4 regions of the Brevibacterium sp. LAARM3_SD1 genome follow, and region 4 is predicted to be linked to each of the others. Evidence: riboswitches for the same ligand, from Rfam matches in the RefSeq annotation. Region 4 holds a riboswitch; each other region holds the start of a gene.

Region 1 (5,565 bases), on a different contig from region 4:
TGCAGGTCCTCCTGGGCGGTTTCGATCGTGTAGGTCCGGAACGGATCGAATCGGGTGAACCGAGCGAGGAAGACGAAGTCCGGGTCCGGGTCGAAGACCGGAACCTCGAAGAACTTCCCGAGCAGCGGGGACTTCGAATTGCGCACACGCACACCGAGGCGGCCGCCCCGGTCGATGAGTTCGTAGAGGACGTTGCCGACGGTGAACCAGTTGAGCGATCCGCCGGCAGGAAGCTTAGCGCTGAACCCGTTCTCCTCGACACGGACCTGGGGTCGGGCAGACACAGCGTCGTGTCCGCCGGATCCGGCATCGGCTCCCGCAACAGAATCGCCACCGGCAGAGCCAGAGCCTGCCACGCCCGCGTCGGATCCGCCCGCATTCACCTGGTCCGTGACCGTCGGCAGGGTCGAGGTGTCGCTGGGCACTGCCGGGCTGGTCGCCCGAGTCGGTCCGGAGTTGGTCCCACCCGAATCATTCGTCCCAACACCGCCACCGGCGCCTCCACCCGAGGCACCGCCGTTTTCGACCTTGCTGAGCAGATCGAACGTCTCGGCGGCGGGTCCGGCCTTGATGCCGGTTTTCAGGGACACGGTCACCCACCCGTCGTCGACGGTGAAAGTACCGGGGGCGTCGGTCCAGGTCGATTCGGCGTCGAGCCAGTGCAGTCCGACGACGCTGAGCCAGCCGAACGGTTTCGCCAGTGCCGAGTTTCGTGAGTCGCGCCAGGTGTTCCACTCCGTCACGAACTGGTTCACGTCGAACACTCCTTGCCGTCGCTGGTGCGGTCGCAGGGTCGCTGCCCCCGCCTGATTCTCGAACGCGGTGGCAACCCGGCGCCCGAGACCTGTCTTATGTCATCCAAACTACCGCAAACGATAGGCTGGGGAAATGAATGAATCACTCCCGAGACCGGACACGGCCGCGACGACAGCGGCCGACCTCGGCGACTTCGTCAGCGCATCCCCCAGCTCATACCACGCGGTGGCCACCGCTGCGAAACGGATGGAAGAGGCCGGATTCTCCCGTCTCGACGAGACCGTTCCCTGGGCGCTGACGCCCGGGACCGGGCACTACGTCATCCGCGACGGCGCGCTCATCGCTTGGATGAATCCCACCGTCACCGAGGCGGCTCCCCGGTTCCGCGTGTTCGGTTCCCACACCGATTCCCCCGCTTTCAAGCTCAAACCCGGCGGCGAGTACACCGTCGAGGGCACCCGTCAGGTGGGAGTCGAGATCTACGGCGGGCCGCTGCTGAATTCGTGGCTCGACCGCGAGCTCGCCTTCGCCGGGCGGCTCAGCCTTGCCGACGGCAGCATCGTGCTCGCCCGAACCGGGCCGATCGCCCGCATCCCGCAGCTCGCGATCCACCTGGACCGGCAGGTCAATGAAGGTCTGGCCTTGGACAAGCAGCGTCATACCGCTCCCGTCATCGGTCTGGCCGATCTCGCTGAGGCGGACATCATCGAACTGCTCGCCGCCTCCGCCGGCGTCGATGCCGAAACTGTCGTCGGTCACGACGTCTACACCATTCCCACTCAGGAGCCGGCCCTCTTCGGTGCCGCCGAGGAATTCTTCGCCTCGCCGAGGCTGGACAACCTGCTGTCCGTCCACGCCGGCGTCACCGCACTGACCCAGCTCGATGCCGATAGGCTCGACGGCATCCCCCTGTTGGCGGCCTTCGATCATGAGGAGATCGGGTCGAATTCGCGTTCGGGTGCGTGTGGTCCGTTCCTCGCCGATGTCACCGAGCGCATCGTCGCCTCATTGCTGCCGCAGTCGACGCGCAGCGATTATCTCGCATCGATGGCCTCCTCGGTGTGTGTCTCCTCCGATGCCGGGCATGCTGCCCATCCGAACTATCCGGAACGTCATGATCCGCATGTGCGCCCCCGCCTCGGCGGCGGTCCCCTGCTCAAGCTCAATGCTCAGCAGCGCTACGCCACGGATGCGGTCGGCACCGCGGTGTGGTCGCAGGCGTGCGCGGCCGCCGGAGTCGAATACCAGGATTTCGTCTCGAACAATGCGATGCCCTGCGGTTCGACGATCGGACCGCTGACCGCGACCCGTCTGGGAATGACCACCGTCGACGTCGGTCCTGCCCTGTACTCGATGCACTCGGCACGCGAAATGGTCGCGGTCTCTGACGTCGTCGCTCTCGGCGCGGCCGCGAAGGCGTTCCTCCAGGGCAGCTGACCGCCGCGCCGCATTTCCGGAGGGACTCGATTCCGCCGAAAGTGCAGTTGTCCTCACTGCGTCAGTCGTGATACGAATTGCACGACCCCACGGGAGCCCGCTGCAAGGGCTGAGATCGGACTGGATCGTCCGAGACCGTAGAACCTGATCCGGTTGATACCGGCGTAGGAAGTGAGGACTGCAGTTGACTGCATTCACCCCGGAAACACCTGCCCCAGCCACAGCTTCGCCTGACGCGGTTTCGTCTGCCGCAGCGGCGGACGACCAGTTCACCCTCGAGCAGTATCCGACGCATTCGCCGGCATGGATTGATGACGAGGAACACGGCATCCGCGTTCCCGTGACCCGCATCGATCTCGAGGACTCGAACGGCCGTGCCAACGATCCAGTCGATGTCTACCGCACCGTCGGACCGGGCAGCATTCCGGAGGAGGGGCTGCCGGCTCTGCGTTTTCCGTGGATCGAGAACCGCCTCGACACTGAGACGTATGACGCCCGCGGCCACCGCATCGCCGACGATGGTCGTGCGGCCGTACGCCGGGGTGCCCCGTCTCAGCAGTGGAAGGGACGCAAACCGGTTCCTCGTCGCGCCAAGGCCGGCCGCACGGTCACCCAGATGCACTACGCCCGGCAGGGCATCATCACCCCGGAGATGCGGTTCGTGGCGCTTCGTGAGCAGTGCGATGTCGAGCTCGTCCGTGCCGAGCTCGCCGCCGGTCGCGCGATCATTCCGAACAACATCAACCACCCCGAATCCGAGCCGATGATCATCGGTAAGGCGTTCCTCGTCAAGATCAACGCGAACATCGGCAACTCCGCAGTCACCAGCTCCATCGCCGAGGAGGTGCAGAAGCTGCGTTGGGCCGCGAAGTGGGGTGCCGACACCCTGATGGACCTGTCGACCGGCAATGACATCCATACCACCCGGGAATGGATCATCCGCAACTCCCCGATCCCCATCGGCACCGTCCCGATCTACCAGGCCCTGGAGAAGGTCGACGGCGATGCGAACGCACTGACCTGGGAGATCTATCGCGACACCGTCATCGAACAGTGCGAGCAGGGCGTGGACTACATGACCGTCCATGCCGGCGTGCTCCTGCGCTATGTGCCGCTGACGGCCGACCGGGTCACCGGGATGGTCTCCCGCGGAGGATCCATCATAGCCGGCTGGTGCTTGGCCCACCACGAGGAGAACTTCCTCTACACCCACTTCGACGAACTCTGCGAGATCTTCGCCCGCTACGATGTCGCGTTCTCACTCGGCGACGGGCTGCGACCGGGATCCATCGCCGATGCCAATGACGCCGCCCAGTTCGCCGAACTCGACACCCTGGCCGAGCTGACCGAAAGGGCCTGGGCCCACGACGTCCAGGTCATGGTCGAAGGGCCCGGGCATATTCCCCTCCACCTCGTGCGGGAGAACGTCGAACGCCAGCAGGAGCTGTGCCACGGGGCACCGTTCTATACCCTGGGTCCGCTGGTCACGGACATCGCACCCGGCTACGACCACATCACCTCGGCGATCGGGGCGACGGAGATTGCCCGCTACGGCACGGCGATGCTCTGCTACGTCACACCGAAGGAGCATCTGGGCCTGCCCGACCGCGACGATGTCAAGACCGGAGTGATCACGTACAAGATCGCCGCGCATGCCGCCGATGTCGCGAAGGGCCACCCCGGTGCGACGGCCCGCGACGATGCGCTGTCGAAGGCTCGGTTCGAGTTCCGGTGGCGAGACCAGTTCGCCCTCGGCCTCGATCCGGAGACTGCTGAGGCGTTCCACGATGAGACCCTGCCGGCCGAACCGGCGAAGACCGCGCACTTCTGCTCGATGTGCGGGCCGAAATTCTGCTCGATGCGCATCTCCCAGGACATCCGAGACACCTACGGCAGCGCCGAGGCGCAGGCAGCCCTGGCGGGAATGCAGCAGAAGAGCCGCGAGTTCCTCGCATCGGGAGGAGAAGTCTACCTGCCCGATCCGTCCGTCGGACTCAAGGCAGACTGACCGTCTTCAAGGCGTGGCGCGTCGATCGAACTGTGCACGAGTCGGCTTTCGCGCCACGCATTGAACGAGGGGCACGTCCGAGCCAGTAAGTTGACGGTATGAGCGAACTCCAGCATGCCTTCGACGCGCACCTGCACATCATCGATCCGAACCATCCGCTGATCGAGAACAACGGTTATCTGCCCGATCCGTTCACGGTCACTGATTATCGCGCGCGACTCCAGAGCCTCCCCGATGTGGGAGTCGAGATCGCCGGAGGCGCCGTCGTGTCCGGGTCATTCCAACGCTTCGACCAGGGATACCTCATCGACGCCCTGAGCGAATTCGGATCGAACTATGTCGGCGTCACCCAGCTGCCGGATGAGACCACCGATGATCAAATCCAGCGCCTCGACGCAGCCGGCATCAAGGCTCTGCGATTCAATATCGCCCGCGGTGGCTCGGCCACCCTCGACGCCCTCGACAGCTTTGCACGTCGGGTCCATGGCCTCGTCGGATGGCACGCCGAGCTCTATATCGACGCTCGCACGATCACTGAGGACCTCGCCGCACGCATCGCCTCACTTCCGGCGGTGAGCATCGATCATCTGGGCATGCACGAGGACGGACTGTCCACCCTGCTGCGCCTCGTCGAGGCCGGAGTCAAGGTCAAAGCCACTGGGTTCGGTCGTTTGGAGCTCGATCCCGCCGAGGCGGTCCGTCGCATCGTCGACACCGACCCGACCGCTCTGATGGTGGGGACCGACCTGCCGTCGACGCGGGCACGTCGCCCCTTCGCCGACGCTGATTTCGCGCTCCTTCGTCAGGTGCTCACCCCCGCCGAGGCGGACGCCGTGTTCTGGTCGAACGCGGCGAAGTTCTACGGCATCGAGCCTTGATCCGCTGAGTAGGCATTCATCTGTCACCAGTAATATGAGTGAAATGAGTTCACGTCAGTCGAATCTCGCCTCTACTCTGCATAACCTCGACGGTCGCAGCTACGGCAATCTCAAGCAGATCCGCGGCCGCTACACTTTCGGACCGGTCACCGTTTTCATCGACCGGGTCCAGGCCGATCCGTTCGCTTCCCCGTCGAAGGTCCGGGTCCGAGTCGACCGTGCCGATGCGAAGTTCCCGCTCGACCTCACCACTGATCGCGCCGACCGCATCGCCGCCGCCGATTATCTGCTCCGAGCCGGCAACGAGGTGCTTGCGAAGCTCGATCAGCGCGCACTCATCCTCGGCCACCCCGGGCAGGAGATCCTCGAGCGGACGAACATCCTCATCGACAACGCCGGGTTCGAGGCACGACTGCTCGTCAATCTGCCTGCGCGCGGCCGTCGCATCCTCGGCCATCAGGCAGCGGACATCCTCACCCGTGATCT
Region 2 (5,565 bases), on a different contig from region 4:
CCGCCAGCAACTGGGTGGCGGAGATCTGGCCCTCCGAGGACTTCTCCTCAGCCTTCTTGTCTTCGACCGTCTCGGCCGCTTCGGCGACGGCAGTCGGGGAGGCCGCCGTGGGCGCCGAAGGCGTCTGAGTCTGCTGCTGTGCAGTCCCACTGTCATGGCGGATCGGGTTGGGCGGCATCACCTTGGTGACGACGTGTTCGGTGGGTTCGGCCGCCGGGGACGGTTGCGAGCCGGCGATCTCTTCGGTGATCAGCGGCAGGGCCTGGGAATGTTCCGGCAGACGAGTTTCGTCGTCGTGCTCGTGCTGTCCGTTTCTGCTGCTGTCGCCTACCGTCAAAGTTCCTCCAAAATCCGGTGGAGAACCATTCTCGGACGCTCACGTTCGGGCATCCTGACACTTCCTGCCCGAAGCTGAGAAAGACCTGATGGGAATTCCCGAAAAAGCACCTTCACCTGGGACGATGCGTCGGAATGTAACGCCGGAGACAACCAGTTCCCACCGATTTCTCAGATGTGCGTGTCGACACTTTCGATGTGGAGAACGGCCACCGAGATCTCGTCTGGAACAGCTTCACCCGTTTCCGATTCGAGCAGCTGGAAACGAGGGTATTCGGCACCGTCTTCGAGAGTGAGCACGAACCGGAGTCGGTCGGCGGGGACCGGCTGACCGATGCTCATCTGCATCGCGCCCGCTGTATTCTCGGGGTCCATACCGTCGTCGGCGACCATGAGGTTGACGGCGAAACAGGGTTCGACCAAGTCGACGAGGCTCACGTTCTGGCCTCCATGGAAGCGTTCCGGGCGGAAGGCGGGCACCGAGTGCACGTGGCCGTCGATGTCGAGGGCCACCTCGGCGTTGGGGAGGAAGGTGCGTGCCATTCCGGGCAGGGCCGAGAACGGGCCCACTCGTTCGAGCCGGGCGATGCTCAATCGCCAGGGGCGAAGCCCTGGAGTCAGCTGGGCCGATTCGGTCAGGGAGACGAGCTCAGTGGTCTGACCGGCTCCGTTGGCCCACGGAACGGGATCACGGTCGGCGAAGGAGACGAGCGCGCGCATGACTCAGCGCGCCACGGGCGGGTGGGGCCGACTCGGTGGTGGTGTGATCATCCCTTGCAGAGGCAGAAGGGGTGACCGGCCGGGTCGAGGAACACTCGGAACGTCTCGCCTGGTTGTTCGGGGGCCTTGCCCGCACCGATCTCGAGCACGGCTTTCTCGGCCACGTCAAGGTCGTCGACCACGACGTCGAGGTGCATCTGCTGCGGATGGGTCTGACTGGGCCAGCTGGGTGCGTGGTAGTCCTCGACCTGTTGGATGCAGATCGGCGGCCAGGAGTTGGAGACGACTTCTGCCCACGTGCCGTCCTCGTCGACGGTGACAGACCAATCCAGGAGCTTTCCGTAGAACTCCGCGAGTTCACCGGCGTCAGGAGCGTCGAGCACGACAACGGGCTGCTTTGCGATAGCCATGGCCCGAGTCTACGCCGCCGCACTGACACGGCGAAGGGGTCCACGCTAGGGCGTAGGATTGTTGAGCAGATCCGCCGATGCTTCCGCAGTCCGCATCGGCTCCCCACAGTGAAGGTTCGCGATGAGTTCTCATGCCCTGCCTGCCACCGGTGATCCGGCGGTCTACATCATCCACGACAATCCGGAATGGATCGCCCCGTTCACCGAGGCGCTCGACCGCCTCGGCGTCGCACACGTCGAATGGCTGCTGCCCGAGACCTTGATCGACCTGTCCGCCGAGCCTCCTGCCGGAGTGTTCTGGTCGCGGCTGTCGGCATCGGCGCACACCCGAACCGATCCGCATGTGAAGGAGTACGGCCGCGCCGTCCTTGACTGGCTGGCTGCGGCGGGCCGTCGGGTCATCAACGGTCGAGGGGTCTACGAGCTCGAGGTGAGCAAGATCCGTCAGCATCGCGAGCTGTCCGGTCACGGTTTCGACGCGCCGCGCACCGCGGCCGCGTTCGGGCCGCAGGCACTCGTCGAGGCCGCTGCCGGCTTCACTCCCCCGTTCATCACGAAGCACAATCAGGGCGGCAAGGGCCTCGGTGTACGTCGTTTCGACTCCCATGCCGAACTCGAGGCGGTCGCCGCTGAGTTCGCGCCCGGTGGAGCGAATGCGCCGATCGACGGCATCACCCTCATCCAGGAGTATGTGCAGCCGGCTCAGCCGTTCGTCACCCGCGCGGAGTTCATCGGCGGACGTTTCCACTATGCGGTGCGCGTCGACGTCTCGGGCGGATCGTTCGAACTCTGCCCGGCCGATGCCTGCACGATTCCCGGCGCCGGGGCTGCTGCCGACGTCGAGGCGACTCCCCAGTTCGCCCTTCGTGAGGAGATCACGGCCGCAACGCCGCTGATCGGCCGGCTCGAGTCGCTGTTGGCCGACCTCGGCATCGAGATCGCCGGCATCGAGTTCATCGAGACCGCTGACGGCCGGCAGGTCGTCTACGACATCAACACGAACACGAACTACAACCCGTCCGTTGAGTCCGCCGAGCAGTCGTCGGGCCGTCAGTCTGCCGCCGACCGGATCGCGGAGTACGTGTCCGACACCCTCGCCGAGGCGGCCCCGAAGTCCGCATTCCCCGCCGGGTCGGCAGCCCAGTGATAGTGTCGAATCACTACAGGGGAGCGCCGATCAACGGGCGCTGAGAGTGCGAATGCAGACCCTTTGAACCTGATCCGGTGAGCACCGGCGGAGGGAGTGGAAGAGCGATGACAACCACAGGTATCGGCGCCTTGATTGAGGTCTCCGCCGACGGATCTGTGTCGGCCCTGATGAGATCGACAAGCGAACAATGGGCGGCGGCGATCAATCACCGCTTCGTTCGGGAACTCTTCGCCGGCACCGTCGACGACGCCGTCATGCGGGACTATCTGGTGCAGGACTATCAGTTCTTCGAGTCGTTTCTGTCCATGCTCGGCGCCTGCGTGGCCCATGCCGATGAGCTCGACGCAAAGCTGCGGTTCGCCCGACAGTTGGGGATGCTCGTAGCCGGCGAGGACACATATTTCGTCGACTCCTTCGCCGAACTGGGAGTCGCTCCAGCCGACTACCTCCAGCCTGAACTGGCCGCACCGACGGCAGGGTTCCGCGATCTCATGGACTCGGCAGTCGCCTCGGCGTCCTATCCGCAGCTGCTCGTCGTCCTCGCTGTGGCCGAATGGCTCTATCTCGACTGGGCCGAATCCCAGGAGGAGGTGCCGCAGCGACAGGTCCACCAAGGCTGGATCGACCTCCACCGAGGCGAGGCCTTCCGCGGGTGGGTTCAGTTCCTCGTCGACGAGCTCGAGCGGGTGTTTCCGACAGAGGACGAGCAGGGTTCAGAGGCTGAGGATCTCGTCCGCACCTGGCGCCGGGCCGTCGACCTCGAATGCGCCTTCTTCGACAACGTCTACGACGACTGAACCGCCCAGTACGGCACACAGCAGCGGCCCCGCCCCACTCCCCTAGACTGGCCTCATGAGCACTGAGGTTGATGCAGTCGTCGTCGGATCTGGCCCCAACGGCTTGGCCGCCGCAGTCACTCTGGCTCGCGCCGGTCTCTCCGTCGAGGTGTTCGAAGCTCAGTCGACGATCGGCGGCGGCGCCCGCACCCTCGACCTCGGACTGGCACCCGGCATCACTCATGACATCTGCTCGGCCGTCCATCCATTGGCCATCGCCAGCCCGTTCTTCGTCGACTTCGACCTGCGTGCCCGCGGAATGGAGCTGACGACTCCCGAGATCTCGTATGCCCAGCCCCTCGACGACAAGCCCGCCGCGCTGGCCTTCCACAATCTCGACGAAACGGTCGACCGCCTCGGCGAGGCCGGCCCGGAATGGCGACGATTCTTCGCCCCACTTCTCGAACGTGTCGATGACGCGATCTGGCTCTCCCTCGGTGACAAACGCTCGGTGCCGGAGACTCTGCGCGACCTTCCCGGAATCGCGAACGTCGTGAAATTCGGGTTGCGGCTGCTCTCTCAAGCGAGCCCTGCCTGGAACATTCCTCTCTCCCACGAATCGAGCCAGGCCCTGTTCACCGGAGTCGCCGCACACGCGATCGGCGGACTGCCGGCGATGGGCACGGCCGCCACGGCGACGATGCTCTCAACGGTCGCCCACGCCGGCGGGTGGCCCTCCCCCATCGGCGGTTCGCAGGCGATCATCGACCACCTCGTCGCCGACCTCGAAGCACACGGCGGAACAGTGCGTACGAATGCCCGCGTCGACCATGTCTCGGACATGCCCGCGGCCCGCGCCTACCTGCTCGACACCTCGGCGCTGAACGCCGCCCAGATCTTCTCCGGCCTGCTGCCCGCTCAGGTCGATAAGAGCCTGCGCGGCTTCAAACACGGCAACGCCGCGGCCAAGGTCGACTTCGTCCTCAACGGACCGGTCCCCTGGTCCGACCCCGAGGTGGGGCGCGCCGGGACCATCCACGTCGGCGGATCCAGAGCGCAGATGGCCGCCGCCGAGGCGCAGGTGATGAACGGACGTATGCCGGCTGATCCCGTGTGTCTCGTCTCGGACCCGACGGTCTTCGACAAGTCCCGCGAGGTTGGCGGGCTGCGGCCGTTGTGGACGTACGCGCACGTGCCCTTCGACTGCCCGCTCGACCCGACTGAATACATCACGAGGCAGATCGAACGCTTCGCACCTGGCTTCCGCGACCGCATCGTCGCGCACAATGCCATCCCCGCGTCCGAGATGGCCGGTCACAACCAGAACTACATCGGCGGGGACATCGCCACCGGCGTTGTGTCCTTCTATCGGATGATGGCCCGCCCGCGTCTGACTTGGGATTCCTATAGCCTCGGCGCGCCTGGTGCCTTCTTGTGCTCGGCGGCGACTCCGCCGGCTCCGGGCGTCCACGGAATGAACGGCTGGTTCGCCGCCCGCCGAGCACTGAAGACCCGCTTCGGCATTGACGAAGCACCCAGCCTGGCCCCGGGCGGCTGACCGACTGCGTCCCCGCGACGCTCCCACCTTCCAGACATGATCGAATCGGGCACAGATTGTCGGGCGGGGCACCCTGAGCCACCGGGAGTATGGATGAGTGAAGGGAGAGATCGTGATCGCTGAACTCAACACACTCATCGACATCATCGAGGCGAACCTGTCTGCCGAGTCCGCAGAGTCACTCGAAGTCAGTGTGCTGGCCGCCAGGCTCGGCACCACCGAGTATCACCTGCGACGTATGTTCTCATCGCTGGCGGGAATCCCGCTTTCGGAGTATGTCCGCAGGCGCAGAATGACCGTCGCCGCAGGCGATGTCATCGACGGTGAGGATTTGCTGAGTGTGGCGGTGCGGCACGGATACGGATCGACCGAGGCGTTCACACGCGCTTTTCGATCCGTCCACGGTGCTGCCCCGTCCGAGGTGCGGCGAAACGGCGGTCCCCTTCACAGCCAACAGTCACTCAGGTTCCACCTGACAATCGAAGGGAGTTCGACCATGGACACCAGAATCATCGACCACCCCGCATTCGCACTCATCGGCCATGCTGTGCGTGTGCCGCTCATCCACGAAGGGGAGAACCCGCACATCCGCGAATTCATCGAGTCGCTCCCTAC
Region 3 (5,565 bases), on a different contig from region 4:
GCTGCCTGCGCCTGCCCACCGTCGGCCGGTGCACTGCCTACTGGCACCTCATAGGTCGTCGCCCGCAGCGCTTCGTCGCTGACCTGGACCCGGGTGAACGCGGGAACGTCGTTGTGGACGCTCTTGCCTTCCCAATCGAGGCCGGGAACGTAGTCATAGAACTTCGACCCCGACGACGAGGTCAGCGTGAGGTAGAGCGTCTGTCCGTCTTCCTTCTCTTCCTCGGCTCCCGCTTCGGAGCCCTCGACGGGCTTGCCTTCACCATCCATGAGGAAGGTGCGGTTATAGATGTGGTCGTGGCCGGAGACGACGAGGTCGATGTCATTGCGAGCAGCGACCGGCGGGATCGCCTTCCGCAGCCGCTTCACGTCGAGGTCGTTCCAATGAGTCGCGGTCGAATAGATCGAGTGGTGAAATCCGAGCACCGTCCAACGTGCTTGGTCTCCGTGCTCGGCGACGACCTCGTCGATGAACTCGGCGTGGGCATCCATATCCGAGCTGTTGGAGTTGATGTTGAGGAACAGGACGCCTTCCTCGATGAACCAGTAGTCGCCTCCGGAGGTGATGACGCCACCGCCGCCGTGGTCCTGGCTGACATTGGGCCGGTTGAAGTGCTGTTCGTAGGCCTTCGATGACACATCGTGGTTGCCGATCGTCGTCGCCTGCGGGATCGTCCGAGTCGCCTCCGGCGCCAGGTACTGGGCGTACTGTTCCTGGTTGCCCGCGGAGTTGACCTGGTCTCCCAGCGAGTAGAAGAAGCTCGGGTCGTCGGCGGTGGCCGCTGCCGAACTCAGTGTCCGGTCCCAACCGGCGGCGTCGTCGGGGTCTCCGCCACCGGCGCCGACCTGCGGGTCACCGAAGACGAGGAATTCGTCGTCACCTCCGACGTCTCCCGTGGTGAACTGCTGCACCTCGGTGAATCCGTCCTCTTCGCTGCCGACCTGGTAGGCGTATTCGGTGTCGGGCTCGAGGCCGGTCATGATCGCATGGTTGAAGTGACGTTTGAGATCGGTGGCCAGCCCGGAGTCCGTGGTCTCGGCTGTTTCGGCGTCAGCAGGCAGCTCACCGCCCTCGAGCTCACTGGCCGGCGCCCAACGGACTTCTCCCCCGCCGGAGCTCTCACTCATCCACGAGAGGTTGCGGGCCATGGAATCGGCCCCGACCTGCAGCACGGGATCGGTGATCGCCTCGCTTCCCGCATCCGCCTCGGCGGGCGATTCCGTTCGGTTCTGCCCCGGGCCTTGGCTTGGGGTCTGGCTCGGATCCTGACTGGGGCTCTGGCTCGCGGTCGAGCCGGGCCCGCCTGAACCGAGCGATGGTTCGGCCCGAACGGGCACCGGCGCTGCCACCATGGCAGCGAGCAGAGTGGCGGCGGACAGGGCACTGAGCGGTCGCTTGAGTCGTTGAGTGTTCACCCGCATATTCCTACTGATCAGTAGTGTCCGGTCGTTCGAAGCCCGTCGACGAACGAGGGAACGGCAAGTGAATACTCGATAACCGATCCCGGCCCCCGCTTCGCTTCCGATCCCGGTCGCTGCCGCGCTCCCCTGTTGTACAGTGGTGGCTACGACAGGGGAGCGCCGTCAGGGGCGCTGAGAGTGCAGAAGAAGCTGCAGACCCTCGAACCTGATGCGGTCAGCACCGCCGAAGGAAGTCGAGACTCTTCACCCCTCCTTGAAAAGAGGAGGCACAATGCCGAATACCGCCGTACCGAAAACCACCGCCACCCCTTCACACGCCTTCACCGCGGCGCCGAAATCCAAACAGTGGCGAGTGGTCGACTATGTCACCACCGCCGTCCTCGGCATCGCCGTGGGACTCGTGTTCTGGGTGCTGGCGCTGAGCTGGAAGGTCCTCGAACTCGCTTTCCAGGCCTTCCCGCCGTCGATCGGCCTCATCGCCGGGCTCTGGGTCCTTGCCGGCCCGCTGGCCGGGGCGATCATCCGCAAACCCGGTGCTGCGTTGCTGTGCGAACTCATCGCCGCCATCGTCGAGGCCGTCCTCGGCTCTCACTTCGGAGCGACAGTTCTGCTCTCGGGACTGCTGCAGGGCCTCGGTGCCGAACTCGTCTTCGCCGCCTTCGGCTACAAGCGCTTCACCCTGTGGGTCACCGCGGCCTCGGGGATGCTGGCCGCGGCGTTCATGGCCGTGAGCGAGAACATCATGTACAACGCCGAATGGCAGTTCGGCTTCCAGGCGATCTACGCGGTCTGCGCGATCGTCTCCGGTCTCGTCATCTCCGGAATCGGCGCTTGGTTCGCCTACCGCGCGATCGCAGCCACCGGAGCGCTGGGCTCCTTCGCCTCCGGCCGCCTGCGCTGATGGCACTGCCGATCACTGCTTCCGGCTTCTCGTGGACTCACGCCGACCGTGATCAGCCTGCGGTCGGTCCGCTCAATCTACAGATCGCCGCCGGTGAGAAAGTGCTGCTGCTCGGCGCCTCCGGAGCCGGCAAATCGACAATCCTTCACGCTGTCGCAGGCGTCCTGCCCGAGGAATCAGGTGAGGCCACCGGTGAACTCCTCGTCGGCGGCGAGAAACCGGATCCTCGCCGAGGCAGCACCGGGCTGGTCCTCCAAGATCCCGATTCGCAGGTGATCTTCTCCCGCATCGGTGATGATGTGGCGTTCGGGATGGAGAACCTCGGATTCCCGGCCGAGACAATCGAGGCCCAGACGCTGAAGTCCCTGCGAGCGCTGGGACTCGATCTGCCTCCGGACCGTCCGAGTGCGGCTTTGTCCGGCGGGCAGAAGCAGCGGCTGGCTCTGGCCGGGATCCATGCGATGGCTCCCGAGGTCATCGTCCTCGACGAACCGACCGCCAATATCGATCCCGCCTCGGCGACCGAGGTCCGCGACGCCGTGCTCACCGTGCAGGCCGAGACCGCGGCGACCATGCTCGTCGTCGAACACCGGGTGGAGCTGTGGATCGATCACATCGACCGCGTCATCGTCCTCGGCCGCGAGGGCATCGTCGTCCAAGGTCCGCCCGATCAGATCTTCACCGATCCGGAGCTGACCGACGTGCTCATCGACTGCGGCATTTGGATGCCGCAGGACTCCCCCACCCCGCGCCGAGGCGGAACCGACGGAATCGGCAGGACGTCCGGTCGCCTCGGCGAGGTTCTGCTGCGCACCGATCGGCTCAGCGTTGCTCGGCCTCGCATGACCACCCCCGCAGCGGCCGGTATGGAGCTGAGCCTGCGTGCCGGTCAGGCACTCGGAATCGTCGGCGCGAACGGGACCGGAAAGTCGACCACGGCCCTGACCTTGGCAGGTCTGCTGCCCGAATTCTCCGGGCAGGTCCTCGCCGAGGCGGCCCTGCGGGAAGGCGCTAAACGGGCCCGTCCGTTCGCCTGGACGTCGAAGCAGTTGGCCGCGCGCATCGGCATCGTATTCCAGGAACCGGCACACCAGTTCCTCACCTCGAGCGTGGCGTCCGAACTCGAGCTGGGTCCCCGCCTGGCAGGGTGGTCTGCCGCCGATTCGCAGGCACGAGTGGATGAACTTCTCGAGGGCCTCGGTCTCACCGGGTTGGCGCACGCTCATCCGCAGAGTCTCTCCGGTGGAGAGAAGCGACGTCTGTCGGTGGCGGCGATGTTGGCTCCCCGGCCAAAGGTGCTCATCGTCGATGAACCCACCTTCGGTCAGGATGCGCTGACCTGGGCGGGGCTGGTGGAGATGTTCCTCGATGCCCTAGAGCACGGCTCTGCTGTGGTCGCGGTCAGCCATGATCACGCATTCCTCGTGGCCATCGGGGCCGATCTCCTCGAACTCGGTGACAGCAATAGTGCAGAACGAGGGTCTGGCAACGAGTCGGCTTCTTCGGTCAGGGCCGGTGATCCCGGTGAGTGAGAGTCTCGATCAGCGCACTCGCCCCTCCCCCGAGGTTGCCGTTGAAGATCCGGGGCAACTCATCCCCGTGGTGCATTCCACCGCATTGGGTCGGTGCAATCCGCTGACGAAGATCGCAGTCGCGCTGATCCTCATGGTCGGTGCCCTGTTGAGCATCGATCTGGTCTCTGCCGGTGTGGTGCTGTTGGCGGCATTGCTGGCTCTGCCGGCGACTGGCCTCGATCTCGGGGCGGCAGCCAAGCGGCTGTGGTTCTTGCCCGCCGCTGCTCTGCTCGCTGCCTGGGGCACTGCACTGTTGGCGGAGAAGTCCGGAGATGTGGTCGTCGACTTCGGTCCGATCCTGTTCACTACGGGGTCGTTGGCGGCTGCCGCAGCGATCTTCGTGCGCGCCCTGGCGTTGGCGATCCCGCTCATCGTGCTCGCCTCGACGATCGATCCGCGTGACCTCGCCGATGCGCTCATCCAGCATCTGCGTCTGCCCGAGGTCGTTGTGGTCTCGGTTCTCGCGGCCTCGCGTCTGCTCGGGCTGTTGGTCAGCGAATGGCAGGTGCTGGCGATGGCCAGGCGGGCCAGAGGCGTCGCCGGCGGTTCGCTGCTGCGGCGCACGGGCAGCCTCTTCAGCGGGGTGTTCGTTCTGCTCGTGGTCTCGATTCGCCGGGCAACGACCTTGGCGATGGCGATGGAAGGTCGGGCTTTCGGACGGCCGGGACGCACGTGGCGCCGGCGGTCGAATTTTGCGACCCGAGATGCCGTGGCGGTGGTGATCAGCCTGGCAGTCTGCGGGGTCGCGATCGGAGCGGCTCATGTACTCGGAGTCTGGAACCCGATCATCGGCTGAGACCGCATCGGCCGAGACGAGACGGAATCGTCAGAGCTGCTTGAGGAAGTCCTTGCCGAAGGCCCGCCATTCCTCGAGCGCCTCGGGGCTGGGCAGCTTCGATGTGGTGAGGACGAAGAGCGTCTTGTCTTCGCTCTTCGTCTCGGCGGCGGCTTCGACCTTGATGCCGCCGTCAAGATTCGCTCGCCAGAACGAACGTTTCGCCGTCTCCGAAGTGCGGGGATCACCATCGAGGGCCACCTCGTTGAGGGTATCGCCGACCAAGGAGGCGAACTGTTCGATGAGTTCGGAACGATTGCCGGGGATGGTGCGTGACACGGCGACGTCGAAGGTGCCATCGGCACGTTGACCGGGCACGCGCCGGCCGATCTCCTGCTCATAGGCGACGACGGCGCCTTGGACCCACCAGCCGTGGTTGTCGACTCTGCCGTCGAACTGAGGATAGAGAGCGTCGGCGAGTTCTTTATGACTCGCCGACGCTCCCCCGGCTGCTTCTAGACGAGCACGGGTGTCGGCCCATGGTTCGCCGAGTGCCTTTTCGATCGATGCGATGTTCTGCGCTTTGGTCGCCATGGCAGAAGTCTATTCGCCCGATCGGCCCCGTTTGAAGGCTCGGAAGGCGATCAGTCGATCTTGAGTTCGCCCATCTCGTCCCAGCCTTCGCCGTCGATCTTGCGGGAGATGATCTTCGGGGTCGAGACCAGATGCGGGCGCATGGCTTCGAGGCCGGCAGCGAAGTGATCGCTGGTGACGTGCGGTTCGGCACCCTCGTCGGTGAACGCTTCGACGAGGACGAACTCGTTCGGGTTCTCCAGACTCTTCGACCATTCGAAGAAGAGGTTGCCGGGTTCGGCACGGGTCGCCTCGGTGAAG
Region 4 (5,565 bases):
TGCCGGCGATGGACAGGGTGATCGGCGGGCGGGTCGTCACTGTGCACTCCCGGTGAAAGCGGCGAGCAGCTCCTCGGCCGCAGTCTTCGGATCGTCAGCCATGCAGATCGCCGAGACCACGCAGATCCCGATCAGCCCACGACCCTTCAGGTCAGGGGCACGATCGGCGTTGATGCCGCCGATCGCGACCGCGGGGATGCCGGCTTCTGCCACCAGTTCGCGGAGACGGTCCGGTCCGATTCCGTCGGGGGCGTCTGCTTTCGTGGAAGTGTCAAAGACCGGCCCGATGCCGACGAGGTCGACGACTCCGGAGTCGCGGGCGGCGGCGAATTCGTCGCTGTTCGCGGCCGAGAGACCGATGAGCGGTTCCGCACCCAGGGCGGCGCGCACCTCGGCGACGGTGGTGTCAGTTTGGCCGACGTGGATGTGCACGTTCTCGCCTTCGTCGTTGAGGCGGCGGGCCACCTCGACGCGGTCGTTGAGGACGACGGGGACCGTGCGGTCGGTGTCACGGGTGGCGGCTTCGACGGCGGCGATGACTTGGCGGGTGAGCGAGTAGAAGTCACCGTCGTCGATGTCTTTGTCGCGGACCTGGACGATGCCCACTCCCCCGGCGACGGCGGCCTGCACGGTCTCGGCGACGCTGCGACCGGCGGCCTCGCATTGCGCCGAGTCGGTGACGAGGTAGAGGCGCGTGTCGATTCCGGCGAAGCGGTCGGTCGAGCCGTCTCGGTCGTTCACGGTTGCGCCGTCGTCGGCCGAGTTGTCAGCGATGTGGGCGGATCCGGCGGTCATGCCTGGACGCCTTCGCCGGCGGTGAGCGTGTCGAGGCCGATTCTCGCCTGCGCGAGTCGGTCACCGTCGACGGTGTGGAGCGCGTCGAGGAAGTTCACCGAGTAGCTGCCCGGACCCTTCGCACCATCGGCGGCGAGTTCCCCGGCGACCGCGAAGTGGGCGTGGGCGGCGACGACGGCTTCGAACTTCGCCGAGGCGGCCCCACCGTTCGCGGACTGCTCGGGGGCGCTGATTGCTGAGACGTCGGCGTCGGGGTCGGCCAGTCCGGCACGGGCGGCGGCCAGGTATGCGACGGTGACGGCGCCGAGTGAGCAGCCGGTGCCGATGACCAGCGGCATGAATTCGTGTCCGCCGGAGATCCGGGCGACGTGATCGGTGCCGTCGATGTGGGCGACGACGGCGTCGGTGGGTCCGGAGACCGCGACGATCGCGCCGGTCTTTCGCGACAGTTGAGCCGCGGCGGGAAGGACGGCATCGACTTCATCGGTGGATTCGACTCCACGACCACCGAGTCCGACTCCGGCGAGTGCTGCGACCTCGGAGGCGTTGCCGCGGATGGCAGTCGGGTGATCGGCGGCGGCACGGCGGATGCGGGAGGTGCGGAAGTCGACGGCGCCGACGCTCACGGGGTCGAGGACCCAGGGCTTGCTGGCGGCGTTCGCGACGTCGATGGCTGCGTCGGCGGCGAGCAGCTGATGGTTCGAGGCGGTTCCGAAGTTGACGAGGATTCCGTTGGCGATTCCGGCGAACTGTCCGGCGTCGGCTTCGTGGTCGAGCATCGCCGGGGAGGCGCCGATGGCCAGGAGCACGTTCGCGCTGAACTGCTGTACCACGGTGTTCGTGATGCACTGGATGAGTGGATTGCTTGCGCGCAGTCGCGCATTGGCAGAACGCAGGTCGAAGTCAACCATGACGATCCCTTCGCTAGTATGGCCCAGATCAGGTTCGATGGGTGTTCTCTCAGCCTCGGTGTCCTCCGTGCGCAGCTTCTCGGTGCGAACGGATCCTCATGAGGCACCCCATGTCAATGGCTCCGACTGTATCAGCCCGGTCGGACACGGGCGACTCCTCCATCCAGCAGAACCGCCGAGCGGACCCCGTCGCGGCGAAACCACCTCCGGTTCAGGGTGGTTTCGCCGCAACGGGGTCCGCTGAGGGAAGAGCAGCCGCTACCCCCGCCCGACGTACCTCTGTCCGCGGCGGCTGAGCGCATCGATGACGACGGCGGTGAGCAGGACGAGTGCGGTGATGATCTGCTGCGCATCGGAGTTGAAGCCGATGAGGTAGAGACCGTTGTTGATCGCACCGACGACCAGGGCACCGAGCACAGCGGCCCATGCGGTTCCGCGACCGCCGAACAGCGAGGTGCCGCCGATGACAGCCGCCGCGATCGCGTTGAGCAGGTCCTGCGTGCTCACCAGCGTCGATCCCGCATTCGTCGTCACACCGGTCTTGATGAACCCGAACAGTGCGGCCAACACTCCGGCTGCCATGAACACGCTGATGCGCACCCAGGTCACGCGGATGCCAGCGCGCCGGGCGGCTTCGACCTTGCCGCCGACGGCGTAGATCGACCGGCCATAGCGGGTCTTGCGCAGCACGAGATCGATGATGATCGCGATGACGATCATCAGGAAGAACGGCATCGCCAGACCGAAGTCCTGATTGACGAGGATGAGGAATCCGAACACGATGGCGGCCAGCAGCACGATGCGCACGATCACCGACGCCCAGCTCGGGGCGCTGAGGCCTTCGCGGTGGCGGCGCAGCTTCGAATAGATGATGCCGCCGCCGAAGCCGATGATCGCAATCGCTCCGAAGATATAGGCCCAGATCGCCGGGAAGTAGAAGCTCGCGAAGTCGAAGGCGAAGGTGTCCGACATCGACAGGTTCTTCTGTGTGCCCAAGGTCGTCAGGGTCAGACCGGTGAATGCGAGCAGACCAGCCAAGGTGACGACGAACGCCGGGATGCCGACGACGGCGAAGAACCAGCCTTGGATCGCACCGACGACCAGACCGAGCAGCAGCATGATGATCAGCGCCATTGCCGGGGGCACACCCTGCCTGACGACGAGGACACCGAGCAGCGAGGCGGCCAGACCGCCCAACTGCGCCAGAGACAGGTCGATCTCGCCGAGGAGTAGGATGAGGTTGATGCCCAGAGCAAGGATCGCGAGGAACGCCACCTGGGTGGAGAGATTGACGAGGTTGGCCGGCGAGATGAAGTTGGAATCGGCCGACTGGAAGACGATGACGATGACGATGAGGGCGAAGATGACGGGGAACGAACCCAGCTGCCCTTCTTTGACCCGTCTGACGAACGTCCCGACGATGCCTTCGGACGAGATCCGCTCATCGGTGATGAAGGAGTTGCGGGTCATCGGCGCTCACCCCTCCGTGCGGCGCGTTTGGTCACGACATTGTCGCTGGCTCCGGTGATCGCGGCGACCAGCACGTCCGTGCGTTCGTCTCCGGGGAAGTCACCGGCGTCCTTGCCCAGGCGCAGCACGTGCACCCGGTCGCACACGGCCTGCACATCGGCCATATTGTGGCTGACGAGCAGCACGCCGAGGTCGCGTTCCTTGAGCCGTTCGATGAGATTGAGCACCTCGGCCGTCTGGGCAACACCGAGGGCCGCCGTCGGCTCGTCGAGCATGACCAGCGAAGGATCGCCGAGGAGGGACCGGGCGATGGCGACCGTCTGACGTTGTCCGCCGGACAGTGCCGCGATCGGTACGCGCACGCTCGGGATCTTCGCCGACAGGCTGCGCAGCAGCTCCCAGGATTTGGCTTCCATGGCCACCTCGTCGAGGACTCCCCCACGGGTCTTCTCGTGCCCGAGGAACAGGTTGGCGACGACGTCGAGGTTCTCACACAGAGACAGGTCCTGGAACACGGTGGCCACTCCGGCCCTCTGCGCGTCCTTCGGGGAGGAGAATTTCTGCGATGTCCCATTCATGATGAGTTCGCCCTCATCGGCGGCGTGGACTCCGGCGATGACCTTGATGAGTGTCGATTTGCCGGCGCCGTTGTCGCCTACGAGGCCGACGACTTCGCCGCGACCGACGCTGAGATGGATGTCGCTCAGCGCTTGGACGGCGCCGAACCGTTTGTTGATTCCGCGCAGTTCGAGCACCGGCTCGCTGTCGCTGCCCGGCGTCCGCGTCGCCGCAGCTGCCGGTTCGGGTGTCTCTGGTGTCATCTGTTCCTACTTGTCGCAGTCGTTGACCCCGGCGGCCGGCGACCGGTGATGGTCGCCGGCTCGAGGTCGGTCACGTCAGATCATGAACGCTCACGCGCTCACTTCACGCCGGCATCGGCGCAGAGCTTCTCCACCTTCCCGGTGCAGATGTCCTCGGCCTTGATCTGATCACCGACGATGTCCTTGATGGTGTCGGTGGTGACGACTTTGGCTTCAACGAAGTCCGTGGGGGTGTCCTTGTAGGTCGTTCCTGCATCGACTTCCTCGCCCGCTGCCAGAGCCACGGCGGCCTTGGCTGCGAACTCGGCCTGCGGCGGAATCGACTTGTAGATCGTGGCGTACTGGTCACCTTTGAGGATGTTCTGCAGACCGTCCACCTCGGCGTCCTGACCGGTCACGACGGGATCGACCTTGGCCTTCTTCGTCGCGGCGATGACACCGCCGGCGTGCCGTCGTTGGCCGCGTAGATCGCGATCGGCTTCTCACCCTTGCCCTGCAGCTGACCCTCGACCCACTGGCGTGCGTCGTCGGGGTTCCAGTCGAGGGTGTCGTGGCTGGCGGCGATGTCGACGCCGGCGCCCTTCAGGGTCTCTTCCGCACCGGCCTTGAAGTCCGCGGCGTTCGGGTCCTTCGGGTCGCCGTTCACCATCCAGACCGGTCCCGACTTCGGGTCGACTCCAGCTTCCTTGAGCCCGTCGAGGACGGCCTGGCCCTGCAGGTTGCCGATCTTCTTGTTGTCGAACGAGGTGTAGTAGGCCGCACCTTCGAAGAAGCGGTCGTAGGAGATGACCGGGATCTTCTTCGCTTCGGCCTTCGAGAGCGCAGAGGAGACGGCGGAAGCGTCGACGGGGTCGAGGACGATGGCGTCGACACCCTCGGTCACGGCGGCCTCGACCTGTTGCTGCTGCTGAGTCGCGTCCTGATTGGCGTTGCGGTATTCGACCTTCGCGTCTGGGTCGGCCTCTTTGACGTACTTCTCGAAGTTCGGCTTGTCGAGCGACTCGTACCGGGTGGTCTTCGACTCGGGCAGCAGCAGTGCGATCGTGACATCTCCGTCACCGCCGGACCCGCTGTCGGCCTCGTCGTTTCCCTGGCCTTTCTGGTTGCCGCAGCCGCTGAGTGCAAGAGCACCGATCGCGACCGAGGCACCGAGGAGCGCCAGCTTCTTGTGGGAGTCAAGGTTGTGCCTCATTGTGAACCTTTCAATCTTTCTGACAACGTTGTCAGGCTGTTGAATATGATTCGCCGAACGTCGCCTGCTGTCAACTGTTTCGGCAAAAGTTTTCAGCGGGTGTCGGGAGGCTCCTCACCGCTGCCGCGAGCGATGACACAGAGCGCGTTGTCGAATTCCGGCACACCGTCATCGACGCGTTCGCGCCCGGTCGTCTCCGACGGATGCTGATTCCTACCCTCGCCGAGGCGGCCCTCTCCTCCCCCGGAATCGGTGGGTTCCGCGCCGGACCGGAGTCGTCGGACCGCCTCGGCGGCGAGGGATTCGACGTTGCGATCGACGACGGTGACGTCGAGGAGTTCGGCGGTGGGGAAATCGTCGATGCCGACCAGGGCCG

Evidence for each region. Region 4 has a riboswitch for thiamine pyrophosphate ahead of thiM (hydroxyethylthiazole kinase). Riboswitches for the same ligand answer to the same signal wherever they lie in the genome.
Region 1: linked by a shared signal. The riboswitch ahead of thiC (phosphomethylpyrimidine synthase ThiC) and the one ahead of thiM (hydroxyethylthiazole kinase) in region 4 are both predicted to bind thiamine pyrophosphate.
Region 2: linked by a shared signal. The riboswitch ahead of AC2W7L_RS17880 (TenA family protein) and the one ahead of thiM (hydroxyethylthiazole kinase) in region 4 are both predicted to bind thiamine pyrophosphate.
Region 3: linked by a shared signal. The riboswitch ahead of AC2W7L_RS09145 (ECF transporter S component) and the one ahead of thiM (hydroxyethylthiazole kinase) in region 4 are both predicted to bind thiamine pyrophosphate.

The regions. Positions count from the first base shown of each region.
Region 1 covers NZ_JBNFOL010000028.1:985-6,549, forward strand. The annotation lists gene AC2W7L_RS14300 (DUF1684 domain-containing protein) at 1-755, opposite strand, end outside; gene AC2W7L_RS14305 (M18 family aminopeptidase) at 889-2,193, shown strand; TPP riboswitch at 2,274-2,382, shown strand; gene thiC (phosphomethylpyrimidine synthase ThiC) at 2,378-4,201, shown strand; gene AC2W7L_RS14315 (amidohydrolase family protein) at 4,300-5,079, shown strand; gene AC2W7L_RS14320 (P-loop domain-containing protein) at 5,123-5,565, shown strand, end outside.
Region 2 covers NZ_JBNFOL010000052.1:5,167-10,731, reverse strand. The annotation lists gene AC2W7L_RS17900 (hypothetical protein) at 1-337, opposite strand, end outside; gene AC2W7L_RS17895 (HutD family protein) at 508-1,056, opposite strand; gene AC2W7L_RS17890 (VOC family protein) at 1,104-1,466, opposite strand; gene AC2W7L_RS17885 (ATP-grasp domain-containing protein) at 1,588-2,613, shown strand; TPP riboswitch at 2,621-2,726, shown strand; gene AC2W7L_RS17880 (TenA family protein) at 2,721-3,413, shown strand; gene AC2W7L_RS17875 (phytoene desaturase family protein) at 3,469-4,950, shown strand; gene AC2W7L_RS17870 (AraC family transcriptional regulator) at 5,063-5,565, shown strand, end outside.
Region 3 covers NZ_JBNFOL010000012.1:75,720-81,284, reverse strand. The annotation lists gene AC2W7L_RS09150 (purple acid phosphatase family protein) at 1-1,415, opposite strand, end outside; TPP riboswitch at 1,562-1,670, shown strand; gene AC2W7L_RS09145 (ECF transporter S component) at 1,693-2,322, shown strand; gene AC2W7L_RS09140 (ABC transporter ATP-binding protein) at 2,322-3,854, shown strand; gene AC2W7L_RS09135 (energy-coupling factor transporter transmembrane component T family protein) at 3,847-4,692, shown strand; gene AC2W7L_RS09130 (hypothetical protein) at 4,723-5,265, opposite strand; gene AC2W7L_RS09125 (putative quinol monooxygenase) at 5,316-5,565, opposite strand, start outside.
Region 4 covers NZ_JBNFOL010000023.1:43,843-49,407, reverse strand. The annotation lists gene thiD (bifunctional hydroxymethylpyrimidine kinase/phosphomethylpyrimidine kinase) at 1-40, opposite strand, end outside; gene thiE (thiamine phosphate synthase) at 37-795, opposite strand; gene thiM (hydroxyethylthiazole kinase) at 792-1,706, opposite strand; TPP riboswitch at 1,694-1,827, opposite strand; gene AC2W7L_RS12990 (sugar ABC transporter permease) at 1,965-3,176, opposite strand; gene AC2W7L_RS12985 (ATP-binding cassette domain-containing protein) at 3,173-3,997, opposite strand; partial or broken gene AC2W7L_RS12980 (substrate-binding domain-containing protein) at 4,096-5,189, opposite strand; gene AC2W7L_RS12975 (LacI family DNA-binding transcriptional regulator) at 5,282-5,565, opposite strand, start outside.